2 regions of the Bifidobacterium sp. ESL0764 genome follow, and region 2 is predicted to be linked to the other one. Evidence: riboswitches for the same ligand, from Rfam matches in the RefSeq annotation. Region 2 holds a riboswitch; the other holds the start of a gene.
What was found. Region 2 has a riboswitch for thiamine pyrophosphate ahead of OZX71_RS02205 (hydroxyethylthiazole kinase). Riboswitches for the same ligand answer to the same signal wherever they lie in the genome.
Positions count from the first base shown of each region.

Region 1: linked by a shared signal. The riboswitch ahead of OZX71_RS03790 (ECF transporter S component) and the one ahead of OZX71_RS02205 (hydroxyethylthiazole kinase) in region 2 are both predicted to bind thiamine pyrophosphate.

Region 1 covers NZ_CP113919.1:1,048,865-1,055,571, reverse strand. Annotated here, with positions in the region: gene OZX71_RS03800 (RNA methyltransferase) at 1-449, opposite strand, end outside; gene OZX71_RS03795 (ATP-binding cassette domain-containing protein) at 557-3,130, opposite strand; gene OZX71_RS03790 (ECF transporter S component) at 3,190-3,828, opposite strand; TPP riboswitch at 3,877-3,986, opposite strand; gene OZX71_RS03785 (dipeptidase) at 4,191-5,558, opposite strand; gene OZX71_RS03780 (DUF3043 domain-containing protein) at 5,699-6,319, shown strand; gene OZX71_RS03775 (FAD-dependent oxidoreductase) at 6,474-6,707, shown strand, end outside.
Region 2 covers NZ_CP113919.1:633,339-640,045, reverse strand. Annotated here, with positions in the region: gene OZX71_RS02230 (ABC transporter ATP-binding protein) at 1-643, shown strand, start outside; gene OZX71_RS02225 (ABC transporter permease) at 643-1,410, shown strand; gene OZX71_RS02220 (TetR family transcriptional regulator) at 1,492-2,226, shown strand; gene OZX71_RS02215 (NAD(P)H-binding protein) at 2,684-3,313, shown strand; gene OZX71_RS02210 (acyltransferase family protein) at 3,455-4,510, opposite strand; TPP riboswitch at 4,672-4,793, shown strand; gene OZX71_RS02205 (hydroxyethylthiazole kinase) at 4,785-5,720, shown strand; gene OZX71_RS02200 (thiamine phosphate synthase) at 5,767-6,504, shown strand; gene OZX71_RS02195 (hydroxymethylpyrimidine/phosphomethylpyrimidine kinase) at 6,506-6,707, shown strand, end outside.

The DNA.
Region 1 (6,707 bases), 420 kb from region 2:
CTGACGCTGTTTCGTACCTCGGTGCGCCGGGTGGCGACGTTGTGGACCACTTCGGCGTTCGTCAAATCACCGGCTTCACCACCCGCAAAACCCTCAGCCATTCGTTTGCGAATGACGTCAAGATCGCCGACGGCGACGATACCCTGCGCGTCCGTGCTCATCCGATGCATCACATCGCCAGTCACCTGATGGAGATACAGCCCCTGTTCATCGGCTTCGCGCGCGATGTCTTCGACCACCGACGAGACCAACCCAGACTGCCGCTCGTCCATCTGCACATAGCAGTCCTCGACCACTTCCGGCATCCAACGCACGATTTCGCGCACCGATTGCGGCCCCTCGATAAGGAACTTCCCGGACTTCTTTCGTCCCCTGGTCTTCTCGAGCTCCGTCACGCGCCGCACGCGTTCGGCCTTGGGATTGTCGATGATGTGCTGATTAAAAGGCATAGCTCTACTCTACGCGACGTCGACACCATTCCTGGAATAGATCACGGCCAAATCCGGAATTGACAAGAAGGATTCCATGATCCAGTCGAGATCTTATACGATATTGCTCAGCCGCCAAAGAAGGCAAAGGTGCCGCAGAGGCCCGAAACAACCAAGGAGACGACGGGAATCAACAGGCAGACCGCCAAAAATGCCCAATCACGGGGGTGGACGCGGCTCACCCTGGCGTGTGTCCTTGGCAGGTCGCCACCGAAACCGCGCGCCTCCATCGCCGTGGCCAGCATGGTGGAACGACGGATGGAAAGCACCAGAAGCGCAAATGTCTGCGGGAAGAAGGCCTTGAACTTGTTTTCATCACCCAGCCCACGCGAACGGCGTGAGGCGGTGAGCGCCGCCCAATCGTCGCGCAGCACCGAGAACAGGCGCATGCCGGCAAGCCCGCCATAGACGAAGCGGTCGGGAAGGTGGAGAATCTGGCTGAAGGAATCGGCCAGATCGGTGGCATCGATGCCGATGACGGCGATGATGGCGGGCACGCCGATGGCCAGTACACGCAATGCCGTCGCCAGCGCAAGCATCAACGAACGGTCCGTAATCGTCATCAATCCCCAGTGCCACCAGAGGGTACCGCCCTCCTTGCCGTAGAGCACCACGGCCAGAGCCGATCCGGGAGCTCCGATGAACACGGGCCACGTGGACTTGACCACGCGCCAAGGCGATATGCCCAGGATGGCCAGCAAAAGGAATTCCACGGCCAGAGCCACACCGGCGGACACCCAATCGAGGCTGAGCAACATCGGCAGGGCCACCAGCAGACCGCCGATGAAACGGAACGAGGGGTTGAGGGTAGCCAGGAACGGCGAGGCGCTGGACTGATGCTCCAGTTCCTGTCGGTCGTTGATGGCGCTGACTTCGACGGTTTCAGGCTTGCTTTGTTGCCTGCCTTCCGATGTTTCCGCAATCTTGCTGGCAAATCGCCTGCTTTGGCTACTGGAATCTTCGCCATCGTCGCCGACAACGGATCCAAGAATTACCTCATCGCTTTTCCTGTCATTGCCATCGGCTCGGAACTCGATAACCCGGGCATCCAAAGCACGCACGAGGTCACGATCATGAGTGACAACGATGATGCAGATGCCTTGGTCACGCAATTGCGCGATAAGATCGACCATTTCAAGCCATGTAGTGCGGTCCTGACCGAAAGTGGGTTCGTCGAGGATCAGCACCTGCGGGGCCGAGGCTAACGCCGACGCGACGGTCAAGCGCCGTTTTTCCCCGCCGGAAAGCGTATAGGGATTGACCTCGGCATACCGGTCCAGCCCGAAGTGTTTGAGCAGCTCGATTGCGGCGGTTTTGGCCTCTTGCTCAGATGTGCCGGCCTGGATCGGGCCGAGCATCACCTCTTCGAGCACCGTGCCGCAGGCGAACTGGTGTTCCGGATTCTGGAACACGTAGGATATTCGGCTGGACAGCTGAGAGGATTTCCAAGCGATCGGCGCGGTTGTCTTGACACCTTTTGCCAAAGGCCCTCGGGCCACCACCTCGCCGGAAACCGGCTCAAGCAGCCCCGCCAGCGAAAGCGAAAGCGTCGATTTGCCCGCCCCGTTGCGTCCGACCAATGCCGTCACTTCGCAGCTGCTGAAATCGAGATTGATGTTTTCGGCTATGGCCTTGCCCGCTCGTCCGATAGCCAGATGTCTGGTGGAAAGAACAGGGATTTTCTTGGTATTGCGGCCATTGTGCGATGGACTGATTCCCGAATGGAAACGACTCCCCAATTCACGTTGACGGTATTTTCGGGGAATCCAAATGCCAAGTTCGTCGAAATTGATGGATTTATCGCCAAAAACCTCATCCGGAGTCCCATCCGCCTCAACCTTGGCAGCCGTGGTACCACCGCTTTTGCCGAGCAACACCACACGGTCGATCAGATCGACCCATTCGTCGACCCGGTGCTCGACCAGCACCATCGTGGAATGGTTGCTGTCAAGTACATTTTTGACTGCACCCACAATCTGGCAAACGCCTTCCGGGTCAAGATTCGCCGTAGGCTCGTCGAGCAGCAACACGCCGGGATTCATGGCGAGCGCACCCGCGAGCGCCAACCTCTGCAGCTGTCCGCCGCTCAGATGCGTGACCATACGATGCAACTGCAGTCCGCCAAGGCCGACCGCATCCAACGCGCGGCGAACGCACGGCCAGATCAGCTCCGGGGCCATGGCCATGTTCTCCGGGCCGAAAGCGACGTTATCGCCCAACCGTTCGAAGACGGCTTGGGCATCCGGATCCTGCAACACGAGCCCGACCTTGCCCCTTGCCTGGGTGACGGGGGTGCCACCGATCAGGATACGCCCGGCGCTCACGCCCCCGTCTTCGTCCTCATAGGCCGTATGGTTCTGAGCCGTATGGTTCTCATTCGGCTGAGATTGGGTTCCGTCGCTGACACCTACGCCACCGATCAGACCGGCTGTCGCCTCAAGCAAGGTCGACTTGCCGATGCCGGAAGCGCCCAGCAACAGCACACGTTGGCCGGCCTTGATATCAAGGTTCAAATCGGTAATGGTGAACTCGGCCCGGGATGCGTGACGATACCCCCAATGCTCGAAGCGTATGGACTGCGGCACGCTGTCGCCGACCTGTCCGGCTTTCACCGTGCACGGTTTGCAATCCGTGGATATCATCGTCTGCATCCGACTCCCTGCATCGCCATTACCGATAAAAAGTTCAACGTCTATACAGACTACGCCTTCCTCGTATGCCCGGAAGCGAATTTATCAAGCGCACCCGTCTTGGCAAGTGCCAGATACAGCAGCCACATCAACACGCCGGCGATAACGACGCCAGAGACCACGGTGGTGGCGAAATAGACCGGGCCATAGGCGGCGGTGGACTTCATGGCGATGAGTTTCTTGACGAAGCTATACGCCCAGCAACCCACGCCGGAAAGCGCACCGGAAAGCATGGTCACGCCGATGTTCCATTTGCGATAACGGAACGCGGCGAACACCAGCTCGGCGAGCACTCCCTGGATGAGGGCGATGAGCACGGTTTCGACGCCGCCCCATTGGTTGCCGAGCAACGCTTCGAGGATGGCCGCCACGAGTTCGGCGAACACCGCGGCACCGGGCTTGCGTACGATGATGGAGGCCAGCGGGCCGGCGAAGAGCCACAGGCCGTTGAGGATGCCTGCAAGGCCGGGGATGATGGCGTCGATCAGCGACCACGGAGCCGCGGTGAGCACGGCCGCGAGCCAATAGATCAACGAGCTGGCGACGCCGATCGCCGCCGCTACGACGATATCGACGACACGCCATTTGAGGCTGTAAGACGGAGTAACCACATTGTCGAACGACGGTGTAGGTGATGATGATGTTGACATAATTTGTGCCTTTCTGTGGTGCACACCGCCTGTCGGTGTGCATACAAGGCACGGGAAAGAGAGACGTCCGTGCGCCGGCATTGTCCGGACTCACGTTCATTCGGTCGAGGAAATCCTCATCTCAGCCAGCTTGCAGGCCAGCCCCCGTGTCAATTCGCCATCCTAGAGCAATCCCCTGTCAACTGCCAACGGGTAGTCGTGTGTGGGCGGGATATGCCATGCTTCGGAACCCTTACTGGCTGAGCCGTTAGAAACGAAGCCCGGTGGGCTCCGTTCTTAACGGCTCAGCCCGGAGCGTCCCGAACATTGTATATCCCGCTCCGCCACGACTAACCGTTGTAATGAAGCGAGCGAGCTAGCAGCTACTTGCCGAGCTTGTCTAGGATCAGGGCCTCGGTGAGGACGTTGTTTTTGAGGCTCGTCAGATCGACGGACTCGTTGGGGCTGTGGGCGTTGCCCTTGGGGTCTTCGGGGCCGGTGACCAGAACCTGGGCGTCGGGGAAGATGCGCTGCAGTTCGGGGATGAACGGAATCGAACCGCCTTCGCCCTTGTTGATCGGCTCGACGCCGAACGCCTCGCGCATCGATTCCAGTGCATCCTGGGTGGCCTCGGCGTCTGGATCCATGCTCCAGCCCATTCCGGTATCAAGAGTGGAGACGGAAACTTCGGCGCCAAACGGGGCATGGCCGGTCAGGAAATCCGTGACAGCCTTGGCCGCGTCCTCGGGACGCTGGTCAGGCGCGGTGCGGATGGAAAGGCGGAAACGGGTCTCGTTGGCGATGACGTTGAACGAGCCCTCGACCGGGTGCGCATCGAATCCGATAACCGAGATACTGGGCTTGGTCCACAGTCTCGAGGCCAACGAACCGGAGCCTGCGAGGCGATAGGAGGAGACCACCGAGGAATCGGCTCGGAAGCCGGCCTCGTCGAGGTCGCGCTGCAACCCTCCTACTGGGTCTCCGCCGGTGAGTCCGGGAATGTTCAGTGATCCGTCCTCGGCATACATCGAGGCAATGAGCATGGCCGACAAGGTATTCGTGTCGAGAATCGGACCGCCGAACTGTCCGGAATGCACCGGATGCTCCAGGGCACGCACGGTGACGTCCAGGTCGGTGTTGCCGCGCAGGCTGGTGGTGAGGCTCGGGATTTCGGCGCTCCAGTTGCCGGAGTCGGCCACGATGATGACATCCGAATCGAACGCGTCGCGGTGGGATTCGATGAAGGGGATGAAGCTCTCGGAGCCCATCTCCTCCTCCCCTTCGATGAAGACCTTGATATTGACCTTGAGATCATCGCCCAACGCGTGCAACGCGCCGGAATGGATGGCGATGCCACCGCCGTCGTCGGTCGCGCCGCGTCCGTAAAGGCGTCCGTCGATTTCGGTCGCCTTGAACGGGTCGGTGTCCCATGCCGAAGCGTCCGGGACCGGTTGGACGTCATGGTGCGCATACAGCAATATGGTCGGAGCCTTGGGGTCGACGATCTTGGAACCGACCACCTCGAAAGCACCCGGGGTGCCGTCGGGATTCTTGGACTGCACTACTTTGGCGTCCACCCCACGCGCTTTCAGCTCGTCGGCCACGAATTGCGCCGAACGCCGCATGTGTTCCCCAGTGATGCCCTGCGCCGAAACGGATTTCAGCGCGACCTTCCTGCTCAACAGATCGACTACACGCTCAAAATCGTCATCGACCCGCGAACGCAGTTCTTCCTTGCTCAATGCAGACATGTGATGCTCCTTGTCAAATTTGTTCGTTACCTCGATAATCACACAGACCCGGGAAAACGCGAGAAAATCACTGAAAATACCTTTATTCTCCGCTCTTTGCCTCGATTCGAGAGTCGAGGCTTGCCCGTAATCTCGAGAGAATGACATGGAATCCCTTCAGCAAGGACAAAGACAAGGAAACGGCACAGAAATCCGTCGATTCCGCAGTGAACGAACCTGAGGAACAGGAAAGCAAAGGTCATCCCACACCAAAGCGCAAGGTCGCCGAGAAACGCAACCTCCACCCTCTCGTTCCCAAGAACCGCAAGGCCGACCGTAAGGCCGCCAAAGAGCGTATCAGAAAAAGGGAAGACGAACAGTACGATGCGATGCGCAACGGCGATGTGGCCCATATGCCACGTCTGGAACGCGACCCGGCGCATATCTACGTGCGCGATTACGTCGATGCCCGGTTCAATCTCGCCGAATACTTCATTCCGGTGATTTTCGGCGTCATGATTTTCGGCATCATCATCGCCGTCAAGTGGCCGGAGCTTTACATGCCGATACTGATGCTGTCCTACGTCTATCTGATTGTCTCGGTCATCGACATCTTCCTGATGTGGCACAAGCTCAAGCAGAAGCTGATCGAGAAGTTCGGCGAAAAATCCGTGGCCAAAGGCACGCGCATGGGTTCCTACGCCTGGGGCCGCGCCCTTCAGCTCCGCCGTTGGCGCATCCCCAAGCCGACGTCCAAAAAACGCGGCAATTGGCCGAAGTAAGCCGGACACACTGAATCGTTGACCCAAGAAAAATGCCTTTGTACGCTTTCATAGGATTGCGTGCGAAGGCATTTTGTGTCTCTGGGCACAATCAGTACCTGCGTTTTCCTTAACTGCCGGTTAGTATTGGCGTTGATAAGATTTTGGAGCGAACATGCAGAATACACATATCGACATCGCCGTCATCGGCGGCGGCCCCGGCGGATACGCCACGGCACTGCGAGCCAGCGAACTGGGGCTTTCGGTCATCCTGATCAATCGCGAAGAACGGCTCGGCGGCACCTGTCTCAATCGCGGGTGTATCCCCTCCAAAGCACTGATCACCGCGACGCGGGCGATTCACAATGTCAGTGACGCGAAGCGTATGGGGATCGACGCGAGTATCGAC
Region 2 (6,707 bases):
GACCGTCGGCGCGGATATCGACGCCAGGGCCAGCATCTTTGAGGCTGTCAAAGCCATTGCGGCCGAAGGCACCGCCATCGTCTACACCAGTCATTATCTCGACGAGTTCGAACGACTCGGGGCCGACATCGCCTTCCTCGACGGCGGACAAATCGTCGAGAGCGGCACACAACGCGAAGTCATCGACCGGCACGCCGAAGCGGTGATCGAGGCGACGTTCGAAGGTGGCACACAACCAGACATACCCGGTTGGACAGTGGCTGACGCCCACCTGGAACGTCGGTATGGAAAGAGCGGCCCCGGCGAGGCGCTCGCCCAGCTGACAACCGTCTCCAACCGTCTTGGCCTGAGGCTGTCGGACGTGAAAGTCACTCGGGCCAGCCTTGAGAACGCCTACCATCACATCATCAGCGAGCCCGACAGCAAAGGTATCAACGATATTGCGGCTCAGATAAATACCGTCACCACAAGCAGCGAACCCAGCAAACCCACCGACTCCGAAATCCGCGATGAGGTCGTCACCGCATCCACCAAGAACGCCCCGAACGGGGCCGTAAAGGATTCCAGCGTCTCAGCCATGGCGCGCAACAGCGCTGATAACACCGCCAACAACCATACGCCAACCATGAAGGAGAACGACTGATGTCACTTCAACGCATTGGCGCCGCCACGCGCCTGAACCTCACCCTGCAGGCCCACGACCCGGCGGCCTTCCTCATCGACACCGCCGTGCCGATCATGCTCACCCCCTTCATGGTGCCGGGCATGAAGAACACCCTGCTGGCCGAAGGCTATCGCAACGTCAACGGCACCGAGCTGGCCGTGCCCGCCTTCGCCATCCTCTTCGCCTTCTTCACCGTGCAGTTCATCGTCGAGATGTTCTTCGACGAGCGCAAATGGGGCACGTGGGACCGGCTGCGCGTCTCGTCGACTCCGGTCGGGCAAGTCGTGGCCGGCAAGATTGTGGTGGCGCTGCTGATGGAGGTCGCCCAGTTCATCATCGTCGTCGCAGCGGCCGTGCCCATCGACGGCTATCGCATCCACGGCGACTTCTGGGCGCTGGCACTGACCGCGGCGGTGTTCCTGGTGATGGTCACGCTCTTCGGCGTCGCGATCACTCTCTTCGCCAACTCGCAGATGACGGCCATCTCCATCTCCGTGCTCATCGGCATGTTCGCCGCCTGCGTCGGCGGGGCCATCACCCCCGTGAGCACCTTCCCCGGCTGGGCCAAGCCCATAGCCAAGCTCTCGCCGATCTACTGGACCTTGAACGCCATCGAGCGCATCAGCCTCAAGGGCGCGCACGTCGGCGATACCCTCAAACCGACGGGCATCATCGTGGCCGTGAGCGTAGTATTGGCGTTGTTGGTGCTCATCGGATTCCACAGGCAGGCCAAAACAGACCGTTAGACAATGAGGCGTGTCCGTTGCCCGGCTCTCCGATTGGGCTTACCAGTATCGGAAGCCGGACAACGGATAAGCGGGGAGCATATGACAAGCAAAGCCGAAGCGGGAAAATCCAGCGCCAGCAAAGGCAGGGCCACGCTCAACCGCGAGACGCTTCTGAAAAACGCACTGGCCATCGTGGATGAGGACGGCCTTGACGGCCTGAGCCTTCGAGCACTGGGCAAGCGCATCGGCGTCTCCTACACGGCCCTGTACCGCCATCTGCCCGACAAAAATGCCCTTTTGAACGGCATCGCCGAACAGATCTGGCGAGAAACGCTTTCAGGAGTAAACAAGGATGCCGATTCCATCGCCCGAATAGGCGGTGATTGGCACGAATACATCCGTTATTATGCGCTGCATCTGCACACCACGTTGCTGCGCCACCCCAACGCCGCCGTTTTGGTGGCCACGCACCCGATCGACACCCTGGAGCAATATCAGCTCCTCGCCGAGGCCATCAAACCGTTCATACCCATACTTGCCGACGAAAATCAACCCACGGACTTGCTGGGCCTGATCCAAGGCGCCACCATCCTGACCACCGGTTATGTGCTGGCCGAGGCCGTCACTCCGTTCGGCGACACCGGGCGATCGAGCGTCGAACCGTCCGACGAGACCCGCGAGGAAGCCATGCGCCAATCCCCCGAACTGGCCATGTTGTTGGCACCGTTGAGAGACACCGACAACCCATGGAGCATGCAAGCCGAATACCGCAAGGCTCTCGACGCGCTGATTGAAGGCTGGAACGACGGGTCGACGAACCGACGGGGGCAATAGCGCAATCGACGACCATCACGGCCTGACAACCTTGGATTTCGCCGTCCCTCATCACTGCCAGCCGACGTCAACGCACCCCACACGAAGTTCGAATTCCCATTCAGGCCCGGAGTGCACAGCGGTCAAGTCACGGCAACGGCACAACCTTGATTTCTGCCATCAATGCGGTCAACGCTCGTTCCACCCCGACAAGCCACATGTCGCTTCACCTCATATGGTCTACCGGCTCACCCGCATTCGCCCCATGGCATATTCCACCGACAGTCAACAATGGCTCATTCGCTTGGAATACCAGCGTTTACGCGATATATCTACTATCTCACTAATCCACAGCCCACACAGCGCCTCGATTGACATTACAGTGACAAGTAGCGCCGCATATCAGTGCAACAACAGACTTTGACGCCAGGATGGGGGTCGAATCCACCCAAGCGCCGCAAAAACAAAGGAACCAATCATGAGCAAGAACATCGCAGTAGTCGCCGCCAACGGCAAGGCCGGACGGCGCATCGTCGACGAAGCCGTCAATCGCGGCATGGACGTCACCGCCGTCGTACGCGGCGAGAACAAGACCGCCGCCCAGCACGCCATTATCAAGAATCTTTATGATTTGACCGCCGACGACCTCGCCGGATTCGACGCGGTGGTGAGCGCCTTCGGCGTCTTCGACCCGGCGAAATTCGACGAATACAGCACCTCGCTCAAGCACTTGTCCGACATCCTCTCCGGCACCGACGCGCGCCTTTTGGTGGTCGGCGGCGCAGGCAGCCTCTACACCAACAAGGAGCACACGGCCCATCTTTCGGATTCGTTCCCCGATGAGATCAAGGGCGTGCCGCTGGCGATGGGCAAGGCGCTCGACGCTCTGCGCCGCCGCGACGACGTGCATTGGACCTACATCAGCCCCGCCGGCGATTTCCAGGCCGCGGGCCCGCGCACCGGCCACTACGTGCTTGCGGGCGAAGACTACACCACCGACGCGGACGGCAAGAGCGCCATCAGCTACGCCGACTACGCCATCGCCATGGTCGACGAGATCGAGTCCGACCATCCGCACGACCGCGAGCGCATCTCCGTACGCTGGTAATCGGTTATTTATCAGGTCAAAAAGTGCGTTTAAGGTTTCCTAAAACGCACTTTTTCAATATGTCAGGTCGAAAAGTGCGTTTTGAGTCTGCTAAAACGCACTTTTCGACCTGAAACCCGCTCAACACACACACCGCAGGCCCTATCCTTTCACCACAGCCTGCTTTCTGCGCAGTGAAGGGAAGTAGACGGCATTGATAGCGGGGATGCGGTAGAGCACCAGCGCCATGACGGCAATCAGCACCGACTTGACGGCGAAAATGAGGAACGGCTCGGCCTGATAGCCGATAATCGGCTGGATCTTGGACATGATGGTGACCCATGGCAGCACATCGTTTTCCAGCAGATGCGCGCAGAAAATCGCCAGCGTGTATCGTCCGATAAACGCCAATGCCGTATTCAGGTACGGTATCCAGCGATCGACGAGTTGCGAGGCTCCGATGATGCACAGCGAGCCGCATACCGATCCGACGATGGAGAGCAACGGGGTCTGCCCGTACACGTTGGTCGCCAAACCGAACGAGCTGTATTTCCATATCGCCAGGCCCCATACCGCCAGCGACGGCAGCCAGAGGACTGGCCAACGGCGGAAAAGCCCGATGACGTCAAACCGTTTCCCGAGACATCCCAAATACACGAACAACGACGCCGTCAGCCCCGCCTGCACGCTGAACGGCAGCCAGGCATAACGGGACGACAGATATCCAAGCGCGAAGAATCCAATAATCCACAAAGGCGTGGCAGGCAAGCGGTAGGCGATATGCACGAGCAGATGGGCCCAGAACAGCGCCAGAAGGAACCAGATGGCCCCGATACTCCTGGACATCGCAATCAACTCGTTGCCGGTATTCGCACCTGAACCGTACAACGCCGCGAGCAGCCAGGTACCCGTGACATGGGCCGTATCGTGGTGCAGGGCCAAGGCAAGCACGGCGTGAAGGACCACCACCGCGGCGGCGGTCAGCGCATAGGTGAGCAACAGTTCACGGGATTCCTTGCGCCAGGCGAAGGGACGGTCGGCATGCATGAAATAGCCCGACAGTATGAAGAACAACGGCATGTGGAACGAAAAACAGAATATATAGACCAGCCGGGCCGCACCGCTCATCGGCACGACCATCAGCACGCTATGGCCAAGGACCACGCATATCATGGCAATGCCTTTCGCAATGTCGAAATATCGTATTCTCGAGGCCATAGCCAATCTCCTGTGTCCAATCATCAACTGCCGCAAACAACCGTCTGCAGTATATCGTCGCCCCTTGCCTCCCTGCCAAATCCGCGACAGACGCATACTCCGCTTCCAGACCGTGACGGCAGAATCCACCGCTTGTCCAATGAAGCGCATAGCGTCTTGAGCTGTAAGTGCAGGGGAACCTGCGGGACCGCTTCGGCGTGCGCGCAAGTTGAGACGAGCACAACGCTCGACCCTTGGAACCTGTTGGTTAATACCATCGTAGGGAGACGCGAATATGGTCAATGACGCATACTCATCAGCAAACAACAATCTCGGCAATCTCAAGGATCTGGCGGCGGACGACCCGTTGCGTTCGAATATCCGCAAGGCCGCACAGACCGTGCGTGACACCACGCCGCTGGCACAGTCCTTCACCAACTTCGTGACCATCAACCTCGTGGCCAACGCCCAGCTGGCGGCGGGCGGCACCGCGGCTATGAGCTTCCTGCCCGACGACATCGCGGGCGGGGAGGCGGCGAGCGGAGCCAGTTACATCAACGTGGGCACGCTGCTGCCGTTCTACAAGGATGCATTAAAAGCAATCACCGAGAAATTCCACGCCGACCACCACCGCTGGGTGCTCGACCCGGTGGCTGCGGGAATGGGAACCACGCGCACCGCCATTTTGAAATCGTTCAAGGCGGTGCCTCCGACCATCATCCGCGGCAACGCTTCCGAGGTTATCAAGCTGCGCGAGATGTGGGAGCTGCCGATGAGCGAAGATACTACAGCTGCGACGGACAGCGCCGCACAGCAATCCAGCGGGCCGGTCGGTGTGGAATCTGCCGATGACGTCGAAGCGGCTGAAGCCTCGGCCAAGGCACTGGCCCGATTCATCGCCAAGTCCGACGCTCAGGGCCAAGGCGCGGTGGCTGTTTCCGGCGAAACCGATCTGGTCACCGACGGCGAGCACACCTATCGTCTGCCCGGCGGCAGTGCGATGATGACCAAGATCACCGGAGCCGGCTGCTCGTTGGGCGGTGTGACCGCGACCTATCTGGCCGTCGCCGACCCGCTGACCGCAGCCCTCGCCGCAAGCGCCCTCTATAACCGCGCCAGCGAAACCGGCGAGGCCAACTCGCACGGTCCGGGTTCCTTCCAGGTCGCTTTCTTGGACGGCCTCTGGTCGACCACGCCCGCGCAGATCGCCGTCTCGCCGATCCTCGCCTGAATACACCACACAGCGTATTACTTGACCACAGAGAATCGAGCCAATTATGACTGTCAACAATTCATCATTCGCATCCATGCGCAAGCACTTCGACCTGAGCTCCTACCTCGTGCTCGGACCGGCGGACACCAAATCGCGGCCCGTTCCCGACATCGTGCGACAGGCGCTGGCCGGTGGCATCACCTTCCTTCAGATTCGCGTCAAGCCCGGCGATGCCCGGGATATCGTCGAAATCGCGCGACAGAGCGCCGAGGTCATCGCCCAGGCCGGCGCGTCCGAAACCGTCCCACTGGTCATCGACGACCGCGTCGACGCGGCCTGGCAATGCCGCGATACCGGCATCAAGGTCGACGGCGTGCATATCGGGCAGGACGACATGAACCCGGCCGAAGCGCGCAAGCTGCTCGGACCGGACGCCATCATCGGGTTGAGCTGCAAGGTGCTCGATGAAGTCAAAGCCGCCAATGAGCTTCCCGACGGCACCATCGACTACATCGGCGCGGGGCCGCTGCATCCAAGCACCACCAAGCCAGACTGCATCGTCATCGGCGCCGATCACCAGCGCCACACGCAGGACACCGAATCCATCAACGGCCTATGCCGCGAATCGCGCTACCCCATCGTCGTGGGCGGCGGCGTGAAACTGGAAGACCTGCCGGAGCTGGCACAGACCGAGGCCGCCGGCTGGTTCGTCGTCTCGGCCATTGCCGGCGCCGACGACCCGCACGCCGTTGCCCGGGCCATGGTGGACTCGTGGAACGCCACACGCGCCAAGCGCCTCTGAGATGTCGCAGCGTACAACGCAAAGCGCTTCCAGCGTTCACTTTTATCAACTGCCGACGGTGCTCTCCATCGCAGGCAGCGATTCGTCTGGCGGGGCCGGCATCCAGGCCGACCTCAAGACGTTCATGGCCTGCGGCGTCTACGGGATGAGCGCCATCACCTCGATCACCGCACAGAACACCACGGGTGTGCGAGCCTCTGCCG